DNA from 3 places in the Streptomyces sp. NPDC085932 genome. Region 2 is predicted to be linked to each of the others. Evidence: riboswitches for the same ligand, from Rfam matches in the RefSeq annotation. Region 2 holds a riboswitch; each other region holds the start of a gene.
The links. A riboswitch is a leader RNA that binds a small molecule or an ion and turns the genes downstream of it on or off. The one in region 2 is predicted to bind cobalamin.

Region 1 (6,561 bases), on a different contig from region 2:
GCCCGCCGCCGAGAGGACGACCAGGAGGTTCTGGCCGTGCGCCTCCAGGGCCACCCCCAGCTCCAGCAGCCGCAGGCCGACCGTGAGGGCGAGACGGGCGAAACCGGCCAGCCAGGCGGGGGAACGGGCCAGTTCGGTGGTGGCGAGGGCCGCCACCGGCAGCACGCGCTCGCCGTCGCCGGCGTACGTCTGCGGCGACTCCCGCAGCACGGCCGCGAAGTCGGGGGAACCGGCCGCCGCCGCGCCCAGGGTGCGGGTGACGTGCAGCAGCCCGTCCGTGCGCGCGGCCGGGAGTCCGGCGAAGTCCGACAGCAGCGCGGAGGCGGCCACCGAGGGCAGCGAGATGTCCCGCACCGAGGACGTCAGCCGGGCGCTCAGCGAGGTCTTGACGTGCGGCCCGCCGGGCAGGGCCAGCGTCCGCAGGGACATCAGCGGATGCCCCGGACGGTGTTCCTCGCACGTCCGCTTCAGCACATGGGCCGCCTGCCAGGGGTGCACCGGCAGCACCAGCCGCCCGCCGTCCCGCAGTTCGTCCGGCCACCCGCCGGTGACCAGGCACTCCGCCGCCGGCACCGGCACCAGCCCCAGCTCCACCACCGGCCGGTGCTCGGGCCCGTAGGCAAGCTGCTCGGCGACCGAGAAGCCGGGCCGGGAGCGGCAGGTCGGGTGGAACGGGTGCCCGTCGACGATCCGCTGCTCCCACTCCCAGTCCCGCTCCGGCCACGCCCCCCGCTCGCCCTCCTGCCCCGCCCGCGACAACGCCAGGGAGGCGACGCTGTGCCCGAGTTCGGCCGCGAAGGAGGCGGAGTGCGGCACCCCCAGGGCGGTCACCAGCCGCGCCGGATCGTCGTACTCCGTCCCGTCGAGCCGTACGGCCGTGACGTACGCCCCGGTCGCGTACGGATCCGGCAGCGGACCGTGCAGCCGGCGGCCGTCGGCGAGGCACAGGGTCAGTCCGTCCCGGCCCCGCTCACCGCCCCGCACCCAGGGCAGTGGATCATGGGTCAGGCCGCGCCACAGGCGGGACAGCACGGCCGCCCGGGCGCCGGGCAGTTCGGCCTCGTACCGCGGCAGCAGCCCGGGCCGCACGACGGACAGCTCGTCGGCGACCTCGGTCTCGGCGCAGGGGGGACGGTGCACGGGCGGACTCCTCGGGTACGAATAGGGCGTCACAGCGGAATGGCGACGACCGACATACTGATCATCTCCGCCCGGAACGCTGGAAGGACCGTAGGGACGAGTGGAACGCGTGGACCTCATGCCCCCGCCCGCCGACGACGACTCGGCCCACGGTGACGACCCGGCCATCGGCGATCTCGCCGACGCGTACGCCGCCGTGCCCCTGCTCAACTGCCTGCTGCGCGAGGTCGCCCGGCCGGTGCGCGAGGAGGACGGACACCGCGTCCACCACCTGCCCGGCACGGACCGGCTGCTGCGCGTGCGCGGCAGCCGGCGGCCGGCCGAGCCCGAGATCGAGGAGGCGGGCACCTGGCGGCGCCTCGGCCACGCCGAGCTGGTCGGCCTGGTCGCCGCGGAACTGCGCCGGCACACCGGTCTGGACCACCCCGCTCTGCCCGCCGAGATGACCGACAGCCGGGACGTGGTGGCCGCGCTGCTCGCCGCCCGCGCCGGGACCACCCCGCCCGAGGACCTCTACCGGCGGTCCGAGCAGTGCCTGCTCACCGGTCACACCCACCACCCCGCGCCCAAGGCCCGCGGCGGCGGTCCCGCGGCGGACTGGCTGCCGTACGCGCCCGAGGCGTATGCCCGCTTCCCGCTGGTGCTGCTCGGGCTGCGCGCGGACACCGTCGTGGAGGAGGGTGACACCTCCGCCCTCGACGCCCTCGGCACGGCCCCGCCCGGCTACCGGCTGCTGCCCGCCCACCCCTGGCAGCTCGACCTGGCCGCCCGGGAGCTGGCCCCCGCCTTCGCGGACGGCAGGCTCCTCCGGCTCGGCACCACGGCCTTCCACACCTGGCCGACCGCCGCGATCCGCACCCTCTACGCCCCCGAGCGGGACCTGTTCCTGAAGTTCAGCCTGGACGTGCGCATCACCAACGACATCCGCCGGCTGTGGCGTCACGACCTGCTCGCCCTGCGCCGGACCGACACCGCCACGAGCGCGGCCTTCGCGGCGTACGACGGCCCGCCCGGCTGGCTCGGCGACCGCGGGTACCGCACCGCCGGTTTCGCCTTCGAGGCCCTGGCCGTCCTGGTCCGCGACGGCTTCGCCGGCCGCCTCGTGCCCGGGGCGACGCCGCTGCTCGCGGCCGGTCTCGTCGAGGGCTTCGACGGCAACCCGCTCGACCGGGTCACCGACCCGGAGCCCTGGTGGGAGGCCTATCTGGCGCACGCCGTGCCCCCGGTCCTGGCGGCCTTCGCCGGGCACGGCGTCGTCGTCGAGGCCCATCTGCAGAACACGCTGGTCGCCGTGGACGCCGACGGTGTGCCCGTGCAGGTGCTGTACCGGGACGCCGAGGGCGTGAAGCTGCTGCCGGACGTGGAGCGCGCGGCCGGCTGGGAACGGCTGGTGTACTGCCTGGTCGTCAACCACCTCACCGAGATCGCGGGCGCCCTCGCCGAACGCCGGCCCGGCTTCGATCCCTGGCCCGCCGTCCGCCGCGAACTCGCCCGGCACGACCTGCCGGAGATCCCCGCCCTGCTCGCCTCCCCGGCGCTCCCGGCCAAGACGAACCTGCTGCTGCGCTGGACGGGAGCCGACGGCGCCGACGCACGCTACCTGCCGCTGCCGAACCCGCTCAGGCGGTCCTGACCCCGGCACGGCCCCGTGGAATGATGACCGGCGACAAAGGCGACGGCGGACGAGGAAGCCGGTGTGAATCCGGCGCGGTCCCGCCACTGTGATCGGCGAGCCGGTCCCGAGAGGCCACTGCCCGCGAGCGGGTGGGAAGGCCGGGACCGGCGGCGACCCGAGAGCCAGGAGACTCACGCGGTGGCCTCCTCCACGGACCACCGGGGCGGATCTCCCCGGAGAGAGGGCAGGTGCGGCATGCCCGCGACGCCGGCCGGCGAACCCCTGGACGACCCCCGCGGCGATGCCCCGCCGTGCCGGGTCGTCGTCTGCCGTGACTGCTGCTGCGGCAGCCCCAAGGTGAGAGGCATCGACCACGCGGCCCAGACCGCGCGTCTGCGCGCGGCGGCCCCGGTGCGGATCTCCGACTGCCTCGACGTCTGCGACCAGGCCAACGTCGTCGTCGTGCAGCCCTCCGCCGCGGGCCGGGCCGCCGGCGCCCGGCCCGTCTGGCTCGGCCTCGTCAACGACCCGGCCGCCACCGAGGACGTCGTCGCGTGGGTCCGCGCCGGCGGCCCCGGCGTGGCCCCGCTGCCCGACATCCTCGGACTGTACGTCTTCAGCCCCCGGGCGCGACGGGACGGGGACCGCCCCTGACACCGGTCTAGGCCGCTCTCCGGCCGCGGACCAGCAGCCACAGGAAGTACGGCGTGCCGATCACGGCCGTCATCAGGCCGGCGCCCAGTTGGGCCGGGGCGATCACGGTCCGGCCCAGCAGGTCGGCCGTGCCGACGAGCGCGGCGCCGAGCAGGACGGCGACCGGCACCACCCGCACGTGCCGACGGCCCACCAGGGCCCGGGCCGCGTGCGGCGCGACGAGGCCGACGAAGCCGATGGTGCCGGCCGAGGCCACGGCGGTCCCCGCCAGCAGCACGCCCACCACCAGGAAACCGAGCCGGGCCCGGGGCAGCCCGAGCCCGAGCAGGCGCGGGGTGTCCCCGTCCAGCGAGACGAGGTCCAGCTCGGTGCGCCGGGCGACCGCGACGGCCACCCCCAGGGCCAGCACGAGCGCGACGGGCACGACGTCCGCCGTGGTCCGCCCGTACGTCGAACCGGACAGCCAGGTCAGCGCCTTCGTGGCGTTGAACGGGTCGGTCAGCACGATGAGCAGGCTGATCAGGGCCGTCGACCCGGCGGCCATGCCGATGCCGACGAGGACCAGCCGGCTCTGCCGGTAGCCGCCCCGGGCGGCGAGCCCGAAGACCACCGCGGAGGCGAGCGCCGCACCCGCGAACGCGGCGGCGGCGATCCCCCAGGAACCGGCGGCGGGCACGGTGGTCACCAGCAGCACGGCACCGAGGGCGGCACCGCCCGAGACGCCCAGCACCCCGGGCTCCGCGAGCGGATTGCGCGTCACGGCCTGCACCAGCGTGCCGGCCAGGGCGAGCGCGGCGCCCGCGCACAGCGCCGCGAGCACCCGCGGCACCCGGGTGTCCAGGACGAACGAGACGGCCTGACCGGCGCGTCCCTGCGCCCAGTTGGCGACGTCGCCGAGCAGGAGCTTGCTGTCGCCCAGCAGGGCACCGGCGAGGGCGACCCCGACGACCACCGCGGTCAGGGCGGTCACCGTGACCAGGAACGCCGTCCGGCCGGGGATGCGCAGCCGGTCCGGGGCCTCCACTCCGGCCGTGTCCTTCAGTCGCAGCGCCGTCGCCACCAGGAACACGGCCCCGACCAGGCTGGTGACGATGCCGGTGGGCACACCGACGGCCGTGTCCGCGGGGATCAGGGCCCGCAGCAGCACGTCCGAGCCGAGCACCAGGGCGGCCCCGGCCAGCCCGGCCACGGGCAGCGCGGCCCGCGCGCGGACGAAGCCCCGGAACCGGCGGGCGAGCGGCCGGACCAGGGCGGGCGCGCAGAGCCCGACGTAGCCGAGGGGACCGGCCAGCGTGACGGCCGCCGCGGACAGCAGCGCCGCCAGCACCACCACCGTGACGCGGGTGGCGTGCACCGGGACGCCGAGACCGCGCGCCGCGTCGTCGCCGAGGGCGAGCGCGTCGACCCTGCGGGCGACCAGCAGCAGCCCGGCGACGCCGACGAGCGCGACGGGCAGCATCTGCAGGACACCGTCGAAGCCGTTCTGGCCGATGCTGCCCTGGTTCCACTGGTAGAGGCCCTCCGTCTGCTGCGGGAACAGCAGGAGCAGGCCTTCCGTCAGGGAGTTCAGGCCCAGCGCGAGCGCGGTACCGGCGAGGACCAGCCGTACGATGCCCGTGCCGAGGCCGGACAGGGCGAGCACCACGGCCGCGGCCACCAGCCCGCCGGCGAAGGCCACGCCCGAGGAGGCGAGCAGGGGCAGGGAGACGCCGGTCGCGCCGACCAGGCCGAGCGCCAGGTACGAACCGGCGTTCACCGCGAGGGTGTCGGGCGAGGCGAGCACGTTGCGGCTGACGGCCTGCAGCACGGCGCCCGCGATGCCGAGGACGACACCGACCAGGACGCCCGCGGTCATCCGCGGCAGCCGGGAGGCGATCACCACGGACGCGTCGGCCGGATCGGCCTGCCCGGTCAGGGCCTTGAACACCTGGGCCGGCCCGACGGCGGCGGTGCCCTGGGTGATGTCGACGACCGCGAGGGCGGCGACGAGGAGGACGAGCCCGGCCGTCACCGCGGCCGCGCCCGACCGGGACGGGGCCTCGGGGGGACGGACGGCGGGGGGCGCTTCGGTGACGGCCATGACGGGCGTTACTTCGTCAGCGCGCCGACGAGGGCGTCGATGTACGCCTCCATCGAACCGGGGCCGCCGAACATCCAGATGCCGTCGGGCAGCCGGTGCACCTCGCCCGCCTTCACGAACGGCAGGGAGGTCCACACGGCGTTCTTCTTCAGCTGCCCGGCGAACGGGTTGCTGGCCTTGTCGCCGTCGTTGCCGATATAGGCGAACGCGGTGTCCTTCGGCAGCGCCGTGAGGCCCTCGACGTCGGTGGTGCCGAGGCCGTAGGCCGGGTCCCCCTTGACCTTCCAGGCGTTCTTCAGGCCGAGTTCCTCGTTGACGGAGCCGATCAGGGAGCCGCTGGTGTACGGACGGATGGAGACCTGGTTGGACGTCACGTAGCCGTCGGCGAAGGCGATGCCGGTGCCGTCGAGCTTCGCACCGCCGAGGGCCTTGCGGCCCTCGGCGACCTTGGCCTCGAAGCTCGTGCGGGCGGCCTCAGCCCTGTCGGTGGTGCCGGTGGCCTTCGCGATCAGGTCGAGGTTCTTGAACATCTGCCCGATCTGGTCGGCGGCGTCGGCCGACTTGATCTCCAGCACCGGGGCGATCTTCCGCAGCTGCTTCACGGCCGCGTCCGGCAGGTCGGAGCTGGCCACGATCAGGTCGGGGGAGAGGGAGGCGATGGTGTCCATGCTCGGCTCGCCGCGCGTGCCGATGTCCTTGGGCTCGTTCTTCAGCGGGACGGCGGTGTCCCAGGTCTTGTAGCCCTTGACGTCGGCGACGCCCACGGGGTCGACGCCGAGGGTGATCAGGCTCTCGACCTCGTTCCACTCGGTGGCGACGACCTTCTTCGCCGGGCCGTCCAGCTTCACCTTCGCGCCCGTGGCGTCGGTCAGGGTGATGGCCTCGGAGGCCTTGCTCCCGGAGCTGTCGGCGGCCGGCTCGGTGGTGCCGCAGGCGGCGAGGGCGAGTGCCGCGGCGGTGGTGGTGGCCGCGGTGAGCAGGAGACGTCTCATGAGGTGGTGCCGAGCCTTTCGCTTCGGGTGGTGCGGGTGTGGTGGCGGCCGATCGGACGGGTCCGCAGCCGGCCGGTGAG
Region 2 (6,561 bases):
CTTCGCGGTGCCCTACACGATCCTGGTCTACCCGCTGATCTTCACGTTCCTGCCGCGCCTGTGGTCGGTCTCCCACAAGCACGGCTACGTGACGACCTCCGACTTCGTGCGCGGCCGCTTCGGCTCCAAGGGCCTGTCCCTGGCCGTGGCGCTGACCGGCATCCTCGCCACGATGCCCTACATCGCCCTCCAGCTGGTCGGCATCCAGGCCGTGCTGGACGTGATGGGCGTCGGCGGCGGCGAGAACACCAACTGGTTCATCAAGGACCTGCCGCTGCTGATCGCGTTCGGCGTGCTGGCGGCCTACACGTACTCGTCGGGTCTGCGGGCGCCCGCGCTCATCGCGTTCGTGAAGGACACGCTGATCTACATCGTCATCGCGGTGGCGATCATCTACATCCCGATCAAGCTGGGCGGCTTCGACGACATCTTCGCCAAGGCGGGCGACGCGTTCAGCCAGACCAACCCGGCGACGGGCGCGCCGCGCGGTGCGCTGACGCCGCCGGAGGCGGGCCAGTGGACCTACGCCACGCTGGCGTTGGGCTCGGCCCTGGCGCTGTTCATGTACCCGCACTCCATCACGGCGACGCTGTCCTCCAAGAGCCGTGAGGTGATCCGCCGCAACACCACGATCCTGCCGCTGTACTCGTTGATGCTGGGCCTGCTCGCCCTGCTCGGCTTCATGGCGATCGCGGCGGGCATCAAGGTGCAGAACGGGCAGCTGGCGATCCCGCAGCTGTTCGAGACGATGTTCCCGGACTGGTTCGCCGGTGTGGCGTTCGCGGCGATCGGCATCGGCGCGCTGGTGCCGGCGGCCATCATGTCCATCGCGGCCGCGAACCTCTTCACGCGCAACATCTACAAGGACTTCATCAAGCCGGACGCCACGCCCGCGCAGGAGACCAAGGTCTCCAAGCTGGTGTCCCTGCTGGTGAAGGTGGGCGCGCTGGCCTTCGTCCTCACCATGGACAAGACGGTCGCCATCAACTTCCAGCTGCTCGGCGGCATCTGGATCCTGCAGACCTTCCCGGCCCTGGTCGGCGGCCTGTTCACGCGCTGGTTCCACCGCTGGGCGCTGCTCGCGGGCTGGGCGGTCGGCATGGTCTACGGCACGGTCGCCGCGTACGGGGTCGCCTCGCCGACGCAGAAGCACTTCGGCGGCTCCTCCAAGGAGATCCCCGGCATCGGCGAGATCGGCTACATCGGCCTCACGGCGTTCGTGCTGAACGTGGTGGTGACGGTGGTCCTGACGTTCGTCCTCAAGGCCCTGAAGGCCCCCGACGGCGTCGACGAGACCAAGCCGGAGGACTACACGGCCGACGCGGGCGACCCGGGGGTGCAGGTCGAACTGCCGCCCGCCACCGCCGGTTCCTCGCACTGACCTCCGGGGCGCCCGGCACCGCGCCCCGCACGACGAACGACCCGCAGCGGGCCGCCGTGAGCACACCTCACGGCGGCCCGCCGTCGTTCGCCCGCCGCCCCTCGTCCGGCGCCGGTCCCACGGCCGGTGAAGATCACTCTGCACACCTGCCGGCTGACCCTCCGAAACCAGCGCGACACAACATCTGGGGGTGGCATTCGAACCCGGCACAAGATGTATGCTCATGCTCGCTGTCGCCGCAGGGGAATCCGGTGCGAATCCGGAACTGTCCCGCAACGGTGTACCCATGCCCTTTGATGCGGTATGGGCGTCAGTCCGAGGACCTGCCGACAGCGCACCCGGCCACCCGGCCGGTGTGCCTGACGTCCGGGCCTCGTGGAATGGGCCGGTGGACGCGGCGCCGCGTGCGCTCGTGTGCTGCCCCCTGCCCTCGGCGAGGCCCCGTGCCGAGCGAGGGAGAGCCCCACGTGACCATCGCGCCAGCCGATCCGGTCTCAGCCGCCGAAGAAGCCGCGGAAGAAGCGCACGACGCTCCCGGTGCCGCGTTGTTGCGGACCCTGACCGGGCTGACCGCCGACCTCCCCGACGCCGACCCCGGCCGGGTCGCCGCCGCCGCGCTGCGCGGCCGGTCCGCGCGGGCGGACGAGACGGAGTTGCGCGAGCTGGCGACCGAGGCGGCCGCCGGCCTCATCTCCGAGGACCCCGCCTACTCCCGCCTGGCCGCCCGGCTGCTGACCATCGGCATCCGCGCGGAGGCCGCCTCCCAGGGCGTCGCGTCGTTCACGGAGTCGGTCGCCGTGGGACACCGCGAAGGGCTCATCGCCGACCGGACCGCCGACTTCGTCCAGCGGCACGCCGCCCGGCTGGACGCCCTCATCGACACCGCCGCCGACGACCGCTTCGGCTACTTCGGCCTGCGCACGCTGCACAGCCGCTACCTGCTGCGGCACCCGATCACCCGCAAGGTGATCGAGACGCCCCAGCACTTCCTGCTGCGCGTGGCGAGCGGCCTCGCCGAGGACGACACCGCACGGGCCGTGGACGAAGTCGCCGCCCTCTACCGGCTGATGAGCCGCCTCGACTACCTGCCCTCCTCCCCCACGCTCTTCAACTCCGGCACCCGGCACCCCCAGATGTCGTCCTGCTACCTCCTGGACTCCCCCCAGGACGAGCTGGACTCCATCTACGACCGCTACCACCAGGTGGCCCGGCTGTCGAAGCACGCCGGCGGCATCGGCATCGCCTACTCCCGCATCCGGGCCCGCGGTTCGCTGATCCGCGGCACGAACGGCCACTCCAACGGCATCGTGCCGTTCCTGAAGACCCTCGACGCCTCCGTCGCCGCCGTGAACCAGGGCGGCCGCCGCAAGGGCGCCGCAGCGGTCTACCTGGAGACCTGGCACTCCGACATCGAGGAGTTCCTGGAACTGCGCGACAATACCGGCGAGGACGCCCGCCGCACGCACAACCTCAACCTCGCGCACTGGATCCCCGACGAGTTCATGCGCCGCGTGAACGCCGACGCGCAGTGGTCGCTGTTCTCCCCCGCGGACGTGCCCGAGCTGGTCGACCTGTGGGGCGAGGAGTTCGACACCGCCTACCGGGCGGCCGAGGCGAAGGGCCTGGCGCGAAAGACGCTGCCCGCGCGCGAGCTGTACGGCCGCATGATGCGCACCCTGGCGCAGACCGGCAACGGCTGGATGACCTTCAAGGACGCCGCCAACCGCACCGCCAACCAGACCGCCGAGCCGGGCCACGTCGTGCACTCCTCCAACCTCTGCACGGAGATCCTGGAGGTCACCAGCGACGGCGAGACGGCGGTCTGCAACCTCGGCTCGGTCAACCTCGGCGCGTTCGTGACCGGCGGGGACATCGACTGGGAGCGCCTGGACGAAACCGTCCGCACGGCCGTGACGTTCCTCGACCGGGTCGTCGACATCAACTTCTACCCGACCGAGCAGGCGGGCCGCTCCAACGCCCGCTGGCGCCCGGTCGGCCTCGGCGCGATGGGCCTTCAGGACGTCTTCTTCCAGCTGCGCCTGCCCTTCGACTCGCCCGAGGCGAAGGCCCTGTCCACCCGCATCGCCGAACGCATCATGCTCGCCGCCTACGAGGCCTCCGCCGACCTCGCCGAGCGCAGCGGGCCGCTGCCGGCCTGGGAGAAGACCCGCACGGCCCGGGGCGTGCTGCACCCCGACCACTACGATGTGGAGCTGACCTGGCCCGAGCGCTGGGCGGCCCTGCGCGAGCGGATCGCCACGACCGGCCTGCGCAACTCCCTGCTGCTCGCCATCGCGCCCACCGCCACCATCGCCTCGATCGCGGGCGTGTACGAGTGCATCGAGCCGCAGGTGTCCAACCTGTTCAAGCGCGAGACGCTGTCCGGCGAGTTCCTCCAGGTCAACTCCTACCTGGTGGACGAGCTCAAGCGGCTCGGCGTGTGGGACGCCCGCACCCGCGAGGCCCTGCGCGAGGCCAACGGCTCGGTGCAGGGCTTCGCCTGGATCCCCGAGGACGTGCGCGCCCTCTACCGCACGGCCTGGGAGATCCCGCAGCGCGGCCTGATCGACATGGCGGCGGCCAGGACCCCGTTCCTGGACCAGTCCCAGTCGCTGAACCTCTTCCTGGAGACGCCGACCATCGGAAAGCTCTCCTCGATGTACGCCTACGCCTGGAAGTCCGGGCTGAAGACCACGTACTACCTGCGCTCGCGCCCGGCGACCCGCATCGCCCGCGCCGCCCAGGCCACCGTCCCCGTGCCGGCCACCCCGGACCCCGAAGCGGTCGCCTGCTCCCTGGAAAACCCCGAGTCCTGCGAGGCCTGCCAGTAATGCCCAGCACCCAGAACCTTCTCGACCCCGGCTTCGAGCTGACCCTGCGCCCCATGCGCTACCCGGACTTCTACGAGCGCTACCGGGACGCCATCAAGAACACCTGGACCGTGGAGGAGGTCGACCTCCACTCGGACGTCGCCGACCTCGCCAAGCTCTCCCCCGCGGAGCAGCACCTCATCGGCCGGCTGGTGGCGTTCTTCGCGACGGGCGACTCGATCGTCGCGAACAACCTGGTGCTGACGCTGTACAAGCACATCAACTCCCCCGAGGCGCGGCTGTACCTGAGCCGTCAGCTGTTCGAGGAGGCCGTGCACGTCCAGTTCTATCTGACGCTGCTCGACACCTACCTGCCCGACCCGGAGGACCGCGCGGCGGCCTTCGCGGCGGTGGAGAACATCCCGTCCATCCGCGAGAAGGCGGAGTTCTGCTTCAGGTGGATGGACTCGGTCGAGAAGCTGGACCGGCTGGAGTCACAGGCGGACCGGCGCCGCTTCCTACTCAACCTGATCTGCTTCGCGGCCTGCATCGAGGGCCTGTTCTTCTACGGCGCCTTCGCCTACGTGTACTGGTTCCGCAGCCGGGGGCTGCTGCACGGCCTGGCCACCGGCACCAACTGGGTGTTCCGGGACGAGACCATGCACATGTCGTTCGCGTTCGACGTCGTCGACACCGTCCGCAAGGAGGAGCCGGAGCTCTTCGACGACCGGCTCCGGCAGGAGGTGACGGACATGCTCCGCGAGGCCGTCGAGGCCGAGCTGCAGTTCGCGCGCGACCTGTGCGGTGACGGCCTCCCGGGCATGAACACCGAGTCGATGCGGCAGTACCTGGAGTGCGTCGCCGACCAGCGGCTGACCCGCCTGGGCTTCGCTCCGGTGTACGGCTCGGAGAACCCCTTCTCCTTCATGGAGCTCCAGGGGGTTCAGGAGCTGACCAACTTCTTCGAGCGGCGGCCCTCCGCGTACCAGGTGGCGGTGGAGGGCACCGTCGACCTGGACGAGGACTTCTGAGCCGACGCTCCGTCGCGGGTCTCCTGGGCCGCCCGGATCTGCCGGTCGATGCGCCTGTCGTGCATCAGGCCGAGCACGGACGGGAGGACCAGGAGGACCAGCGTCCCGAGTACGAAGATCATGGCGATGAGTGTCTGCGTCTGGTTCGTGTCCATGGACACCACTGTCGCTCCGAATGCTCCTTACCGTCAGTGGCAGTACTGCCGCAGACCCTCGAATTACTGCCACCGGCGAGGCACACTGGGGGCATGCTGCAGAACGTGGCCGTCGCCCTGCTCGACGGCGTGACCCCCTTCGAACTCGGTGTGGTGTGCGAGGTCTTCGGCACCGACCGCAGTGACGACGGCCTGCCGGTGTACGACTTCGCCGTGGCCTCGGCCGAGGGCCCCGCCCTGCGCATGGCCTCGGGCTTGTCGCTGCGGGTCGAGCACGGCCTGGAGCGGCTGGAGACGGCCGACCTGATCGCCGTCCCGGCCGGGGACGGCTACTCCACCCGCACGTTCCCGCCGGAGCTGCTGGAGGCCCTGCGCCGCGGTGTGGACCGCGGCGCCCGGGTGCTCAGCGTCTGCTCCGGCGTCTTCGTCCTGGCCGCGGCCGGACTGCTGGACGACCGCCGCTGCACGGTGCACTGGAAGCACGCCCGGGAGCTCGCCGTGCGCTACCCCCGGGTGGTGGTCGAGCCGGACGTGCTCTACGTCGACGAGGACCCGGTGATCACCTCCGCGGGCACCGCCGCCGGCATCGACGCCTGCCTGCACCTGGTCCGCAAGGAGCAGGGCTCCGAGGTGGCCAACAAGATCGCCCGCCGGATGGTGGTGCCGCCGCACCGCGACGGCGGCCAGGCGCAGTACATCGAGCGCCCGCTGCCGCACTCCGAGGCCGACACGATCGGCGAGGTGCTGGCCTGGATGGAGCGCCATCTCGACGAGGAGGTGACCGTCGAGCAGCTGGCCGCCCGCGCCCTGATGTCCCCGCGCACGTTCGCCCGCCGCTTCCAGCAGGAGACGGGCACGACCCCCTACCGCTGGGTGCTGCGCCAGCGCGTGCTGCTGGCGCAGCGGCTGCTGGAGGCGACGGACGAGACGATGGACGCGATCGCCGGCCGGACGGGGTTCGGCAACGCGGCCACGCTGCGCCACCACTTCGTCCGGTCGGTCGGGACCACGCCGCACGCCTACCGGCGTACGTTCAGGGGCCCCGAGGCGGCCTGAGGCCCGCGGTTCTCACCTCGCCACCGGCCGTACGCGCAGGTCGTGCGGCCGCAGCGTGATGCCCACGCGCGTGCTGTCGTCGGACCCGGCCACCTGCTCGAAGCGGTACTTCGTGGCCAGCGCCGCCG
Region 3 (6,561 bases), on a different contig from region 2:
CTTCAGCGCGGCGAGCCCGTCCTCCCAGGCCCGCTTGCCGCCGAGCAGCCGGACCACGGCGACGGACACCCCGTCCAGCAGGGCCGGGAGCTCCTCCCGGACGTCCACGCGGGTCGGGTTGCCGATCCGGTAGTCGGCACCGGAGGCGGCCCGGGCCGCCAGCAGGTCCGTGTCGGCGGTCGACAACAACAACACAGTGCTCATGCGGGTGCTCCCGGTGGAATGAAGGGCAGTCCTTGCGGCGCGCCGGACTCGATGAGCCGCCACAGCGCGTCGGTGTCCGCGTGCTGTTCGATCAGGTCGCCGAGCCGGTCGAGCTGCTCCTCGCGCAGCGCGGCGAACGAGGTGTCCGGAGCCGGCACGAAACGGCGGCCCGCGGCGGCCGCCACCTCGCGCAGGAACGCCCGCCGGAAGCCGTCCGACTCCAGCGAGCCGTGCCAGTGGGTGCCCCAGGTCTGGCCGACCCGGCAGCCGTCCAGGAAGGGTTCGCCGCCGGTGACCTCGGCGACCCCGTGGTGGATCTCGTAGCCCTCGACCCGCTCGCCGAGGGCCTCGCCCTCCGGCCGGGTGAGGGTCTTCTCGCGGGCGAAGCGCACCCGCACGGGCAGGATCCCCAGCCCGTCGACATGGCCCCGGCGGCTCTCGACGTCGTCCTCGATGTGCTCGCCGAGGAGCTGGAAGCCGCCGCAGACACCGAGCACGGGCCGCTGCTCGGCGGCCCTGCGCACCAGGGCGTCGGCGAGTCCCCGCTCGCGCAGCCAGTCCAGCGCCCGGACCGTCCCGCGGGTGCCGGGTACGACGACGAGGTCGGCGTCGGCCAGCTCCTCCGGCCGGTCCACGAACCGCACCACGACGCCCGGTTCGGCGGCCAGGGCGTCCACGTCGGTGAAGTTGGACATCAGCGGCACGGCGCACACGGCGACGCGCAGCACGTCCTCGCCGAGCGGCGGCGCGACGACGGACTCCCGCACGGCTCCCCGCAGGGAGACCCGCAGCCCGTCCTCCTCGTCGATCCCCAGCCCGTGCCGGAACGGCAGCACGCCGTACGTCTTCCGGCCCGTCAGCCCGTGCAGCATGTCCAGGCCTGGCTCCAGCAGGGAGACGTCCCCGCGGAACTTGTTGACCAGGAACCCGGCGACGCACCTCTGGTCCTCACGGGACAGCAGTGCCACCGTGCCGAAGAACGAGGCGAAGACACCGCCCCGGTCGATGTCGCCGACGACGAGCACGGGAAGCCCGGCACCCCGGGCGATGCCCATGTTGACGATGTCCGTCCGCCGCAGGTTGATCTCGGCGGGAGAACCGGCCCCCTCACAGATCACCGCGTCATACGTGCCCCGCAACTGCTCCAGACAGTCCAGCACCGTGCCGAGCAGCTTCTGCTGCCGCCCGCCGTGATAGCCGCGCGCGCTCAGCTCACCCACCGGCTTGCCCAGCAGCACGACCTGACTGCTCTGCTCGCCCCCGGGCTTGAGCAGCACGGGGTTCATCAGCGCGGTCGGCTCGACGCGGCAGGCCTGGGCCTGCATGGCCTGCGCCCGCCCGATCTCGGCGCCCTCCCGCGTCACGAACGAATTCAGGGACATGTTCTGCGCCTTGAACGGCGCGACCTTGATGCCCTGCCGCACCAGCCACCGGCAGATCCCGGCCGTCACGACGCTCTTGCCCGCGTCGGAGGTGGTCCCGGCGACGAGAAGCCCACCGCTCATAGTCACTTCCCCCTCTTCAGCAACCGCGCGCCGGCGCACACTCCGAGCGCCAGCCAGGTGACGCGCCGCGAGAGCCGCACGGCCCGTTCGACATCGCGCCGGGCGACGGCCCGCCCGCCGGTGTTCAGCACGGGCCGGTGCTCCACCCGCCCGCCGTACGACAGCGTCCCGCCCAGCCGCACGCCGAGCGCCCCGGCGAACGAGGCCTCCACGGGCCCGGCGTTGGGGCTCGGATGCTGCGCCGCGTCGGCCCGCCAGGCGCGCACGGCCCCGCGCGGATCCGGCCCGGCCAGCACCGCCAGCACGGCGGTCAGCCGCGCGCCCGGCCATCCCGCGAGGTCGTCGAGACGCGCCGAAGCCCATCCGTAGCGCCGGTATCGGGCCGACTTGTGCCCGACCATGGCGTCCAGGGTGTTGACGGCCCGGAACCCGAGCAGCCCCGGCACCCCGCCGACGGCCCCCCACACCAGCGCCCCGACCACCGCGTCGGAGGTGTTCTCGGCGACGGACTCGACCACGGCCCGGGCGATCCCGTCGGCGTCGAGGGCCTGCGGATCCCGTCCGCACAGGTGCGGCAGCCGCGCCCGGGCCGCCCCCACGTCCCCCGCCTCCAGGGCACGCCCGACGGTCTCCGCCTCCCGGGCGAGTGAAGTGCCCCCGACGACGGCCCAGGTGGCGGCGGCGGTGAGCGCGACGGAGGCGGCGGCGGAGTTCCGTGCGGCACGCTCGGCGACGGCCCCGAGCGCGACGGCTCCTCCCACGCACACCGCGGTGTGCAGGGCGCCCCACCCGCGGTGGTCCCGCCACAGCACCCGTTCCACGGCACCCGCGGCCCGCCCGAACGCGGCGACCGGATGCCCCCGGCGGGGGTCGCCGAGCAGCAGGTCACCGATCAGGCCGGCGGCGGCACCGTACGCGAAGACGCGACCGGCACCCATGGGCTCAGCCGCCCAACAGGGCAGGCAGGGGTGGGGTGCTGAACCTCGATCGGCAGCCGCGCATGGCGATACGTGTCCTCACTCAGGGTGTCCGCGCCCTGGTTCGACGTGACCGGCGGTGAGAGTTCCTGGCTCCCGGGGGATGGCTACCCCGGTGACAGTGGCGGGACCGCGCCGGACTCACACCGGCTTCCTCTCCTGCCGCCGTACTGGCCCCGGAAGTCCACCACGGGCGCGAACCGCCGTCAACTTGCCCTTGACCTGCGCGGGGAGAGTGTGGAGAACCCCACACCACGCCCACGCGCACACGACGACCGGGCGGCACGGGACCGAGGTCCCGTGCCGCCCGGCGGACACGCTGTGCGATCGGGGCGTCAGGCCACGATCAGGTAGATGCCGTAGCCGACGGCCGCCGCGCACGCGGCGAAGCACGCGTACGCCCCCGTCACCGCGAGGCTGGCGGAGCCGCCCTGCGCCACCGCCCGCTCGCGGCGCGACAGGCCGGTGATGCCGAGGGTGAACAGGCCGACGAGGGCCACGGTGACCACGAGGCTGACGCCGAAGACGGAGCCGAGGGCCGCCCAGTCGATCTTCATCTCTGCTTCTTCCTTGTTAACCGGTGGGCGGGGTCAGACCGTGGTGGTCGTGGAGGGCGTCCGCTCGGCGGTCGCCTGGGCCGGGATGGGCGGCACGTCGGCGGTGGTGCCCGCCGGCGGCGGCGTCACCGCGGCCATCGCCGTGGTCACCACGCCGGCCGGCTCCTCGTCGGCGGCGGTGTCGTTGACGTTGGTGTGGTCGACGACCTCACGCCGGGAGATCTTCCAGATGGCCGCCGAGGAGGCGACGAGGAAGGCGGCCACCACGGCGGTGCCCCAGTCACCGAAGCCGGTGACGTACTCGGCGAGCGCGCCCACCAGGGCGGCGGCCGGCAGGGTCAGGCCCCAGGCGACGAACATCCGGGTCGCCGTCGACCAGCGGACCACACCGCCCTTGCGGCCGAGGCCCGCGCCCATCACCGCACCGGACACGGAGTGGGTCGTGGAGAGGGAGAAACCGAGGTGCGAGGAGGCCAGGATGACCGTGGCCGCGCTGGTCTGGGCGGCGAAGCCCTGCTGCGGCCGGAGGTCGGTCAGGCCCTTGCCCATCGTGCGGATGATGCGCCAGCCGCCCAGGTAGGTGCCGAGCGCGATCGCGACGCCCGCGGACAGGATGACCCACAGGGGCGGGTCCGAGTCGGGCGCCACGGCGCCGCCGGCGACCAGGGCCAGGGTGATGACGCCCATGGTCTTCTGCGCGTCGTTGGTGCCGTGCGCCAGGGAGACCAGGCCCGCCGAGGCGATCTGGCCGGCCCGGTAGCCCTTCTCGGACGCCTTGCCGTCGGCCTTGCGGCCCAGGGAGAACGTCAGCCGCGTGGCCAGCATCGCCGCGAGGCCCGCCACCAGCGGGGCGGCGATCGCCGGGATGAGCACCTTGGTCACCAGCACGTCGCCGTGCACCGCGCCGACGCCCGCCGAGGCGATCGTGGCGCCGATCAGACCGCCCATGAGGGCGTGCGAGGAGCTGGACGGCAGTCCGACCAGCCACGTCAGCAGGTTCCACAGGATCGCGCCCACCAGGGCGGCGAAGATGACTTCGGGACGGATGCCGGCCTCGTCGACCAGGCCCTTGGAGATCGTGTTGGCGACTTCGACGGACAGGAAGGCGCCGACCAGGTTCAGGACCGCGGACATGGCGACCGCGGCCTTCGGCCGCATGGCGCCCGTGGAAATGGTCGTGGCCATCGCGTTCGCGGTGTCGTGGAAACCGTTCGTGAAATCGAACGCGAGTGCGGTTACCACCACAATCGCGAGGATCAGCGAGAAGCTTTCCATTTACCCAGGCAATCGTTCGAGGTCATTGGCTGGACGAACGTAGGTAACCCGAGTGAACGGAAGATGAACTGGGAGGGGCGCATGGGTGTCCTCAACGGGGGTTCGACGTTCCGCCCTGCTGTCAGGCTCCCCGCGCCCCCTCGGCCCAGGCCCCCGCGCGAATCTCTTCAGCCGATCGAGTGACCCGCGGCACACGTTCCGGTCGCCCGGCAGGGGGTCTCCCCGGTCCGGCAGCGCGGAAGCGGGGGGGCGCGGTGGGTCGTGGACCCGGACGCCCCGACGTGGACGAACGCCGCGTCCCCCGCCCGCGCTCCCGGAACGGCGGTCCGCCTGGCAGGATCGCGGCATGGCTGAGCGGCGAGACGACGAGCGGGACACGCCGGACGTCCGGGGCGGCGGACCGGACACGGGGGAGGGGCCGCGCAGGAGCGCCCGCCCCGACGAGGCCCGCGCCTGGGAGGAACTCGTCGCGACGGCCCGCCGCACGGTCGCGGACGGACTCGTCGTCGGCACCTCCGGCAACGTCTCGGTGCGCGTCGGGGACACCGTCCTGGTCACCCCGTCCGGCGTGCCCTACGACCGCCTGACGCCCGCGGACGTGACGGGCGTCGACCTCGACGGCCGGCAGGTCCTCGGCACGCTCGTCCCGACCAGCGAGCTGCCCATGCACCTCGCCGTCCACCGCACGACCGACGCCCGGGCCGTGGTGCACACCCACGCCGTGCACGCGACGGCCGTGTCCACGCTCGTGACCGAGCTGCCGCTGATCCACTACATGGCCGCGGCGCTCGGCGGACCCGTCCGGGTCGCCCCCTACGCCACGTACGGCACCGACGAGCTGGCCGGGAACATGCTCCGCGCCCTCGCCGGACGCTCCGGCTGCCTCCTGCAGAACCACGGCACCGTCACCCACGGCGCCACCCTCGACCAGGCCTACGACCGCACGGCCCAGCTGGAGTGGATGTGCCGCCTGTGGCTCACCGCCACGTCCGTGCCGGGGCTCACCCCGAGCCTGCTGTCCGGACAACAGCTGGCGGAGGTGGAGGAGCGGCTGCGCGGCTACGGCCAGCGGCGCTGACCCCGGAGCGCGGCGTCACCCCGCCGCCGCCTCCCACTGGTCGCCCCCGGACCGCGCCGGGACACTGGAGCCGTGCGCACTGTCAGAGCGACGGCCGCTGCCGTCACCGCCCTGCTGGGGGCCGGGGCCGCCGCGGTCGCCGTCGGCCGGCTCGCCAGCGACGCCGCGCTCAAGGCGCCCGCCGGCCGGCCGCTGCCGACCGAGCCCCGACTCACGGTGCACGGCACCGCCGCCGGGCAGATCACCCTCACCCGGGACCTGGCCGCCCTGCGGCCCGGCCGCTACGGCCTGTCCGGCGACGGCTCCCACGCGATCGTCGGCCCCGTCCTGGCCGGTGCCTCGCACACCGCCGACACCGTCGTGCGCCGCCTGGAGCGCGTCACCCACGGCACCCTGGGACCCGGCGACAAGGTCTGGCTGACCCCGAACGTCCACGTCGGGGACCCGGGCTCCGCCCTCGGCATCGAACACGCCGACGTCGACGTGCCCGGCGAACTCGGTGCCCTGCCCGCGTGGTTCGTGCCCGCCGCCCGGGACACCTGGGTGATCGCCGTGCACGGCCTGGGCACCACCCGCGAACTCGCGCTGAACCTCATGGGGTTCTGGCACCGCAGCCACTTCCCGGTCCTGGCCCTCGCCTACCGCGGCGACCTCGGCGCACCCCGCCCGGCCGACGGCCTGAACCACCTCGGCGAGACCGAGTGGCGCGACCTGGACGCCGCGATCCGCTACGCCGTGCGCCACGGAGCCCGGCAGGTCGTCCTGCACGGCTGGTCCACCGGCGCCACCATGGCCCTGCGCGCCGCCGAGCGCTCGGGTCTGCGCGAGCACGTCTCCGGGCTCGTCCTGGACTCCCCGGTGCTCAGCTGGGAGACCACCCTGCGCGCCCTCGCCGCGGCCCGGCGCACCCCGGGCGCGCTGCTGCCCCTCGCCGTGCGCGCCGCCCAGGGCCGCACCGGCATGCC

Region 1: another riboswitch for cobalamin. It lies ahead of ACIGAQ_RS02100 ((2Fe-2S) ferredoxin domain-containing protein); the one in region 2 lies ahead of ACIGAQ_RS16335 (ribonucleoside-diphosphate reductase subunit alpha).
Region 3: another riboswitch for cobalamin. It lies ahead of ACIGAQ_RS15715 (cobalamin biosynthesis protein); the one in region 2 lies ahead of ACIGAQ_RS16335 (ribonucleoside-diphosphate reductase subunit alpha).

The regions. Positions count from the first base shown of each region.
Region 1 covers NZ_JBITSJ010000001.1:502,153-508,713, forward strand. Annotated here, with positions in the region: gene ACIGAQ_RS02090 (IucA/IucC family protein) at 1-1,140, opposite strand, end outside; gene ACIGAQ_RS02095 (IucA/IucC family protein) at 1,241-2,773, shown strand; cobalamin riboswitch at 2,823-2,948, shown strand; gene ACIGAQ_RS02100 ((2Fe-2S) ferredoxin domain-containing protein) at 3,011-3,409, shown strand; gene ACIGAQ_RS02105 (iron ABC transporter permease) at 3,417-5,489, opposite strand; gene ACIGAQ_RS02110 (ABC transporter substrate-binding protein) at 5,498-6,481, opposite strand; gene ACIGAQ_RS02115 (ABC transporter ATP-binding protein) at 6,478-6,561, opposite strand, start outside.
Region 2 covers NZ_JBITSJ010000003.1:62,398-68,958, forward strand. Annotated here, with positions in the region: gene mctP (monocarboxylate uptake permease MctP) at 1-1,381, shown strand, start outside; cobalamin riboswitch at 1,592-1,727, shown strand; gene ACIGAQ_RS16335 (ribonucleoside-diphosphate reductase subunit alpha) at 1,849-4,212, shown strand; gene ACIGAQ_RS16340 (ribonucleotide-diphosphate reductase subunit beta) at 4,212-5,222, shown strand; gene ACIGAQ_RS16345 (hypothetical protein) at 5,135-5,377, opposite strand; gene ACIGAQ_RS16350 (helix-turn-helix domain-containing protein) at 5,471-6,433, shown strand; gene ACIGAQ_RS16355 (cytochrome P450) at 6,446-6,561, opposite strand, start outside.
Region 3 covers NZ_JBITSJ010000002.1:1,457,102-1,463,662, forward strand. Annotated here, with positions in the region: gene cobN (cobaltochelatase subunit CobN) at 1-204, opposite strand, end outside; gene ACIGAQ_RS15710 (cobyric acid synthase) at 201-1,709, opposite strand; gene ACIGAQ_RS15715 (cobalamin biosynthesis protein) at 1,712-2,647, opposite strand; cobalamin riboswitch at 2,747-2,906, opposite strand; gene ACIGAQ_RS15720 (hypothetical protein) at 3,022-3,243, opposite strand; gene ACIGAQ_RS15725 (anion permease) at 3,277-4,518, opposite strand; gene ACIGAQ_RS15730 (class II aldolase/adducin family protein) at 4,865-5,596, shown strand; gene ACIGAQ_RS15735 (alpha/beta hydrolase family protein) at 5,669-6,561, shown strand, end outside.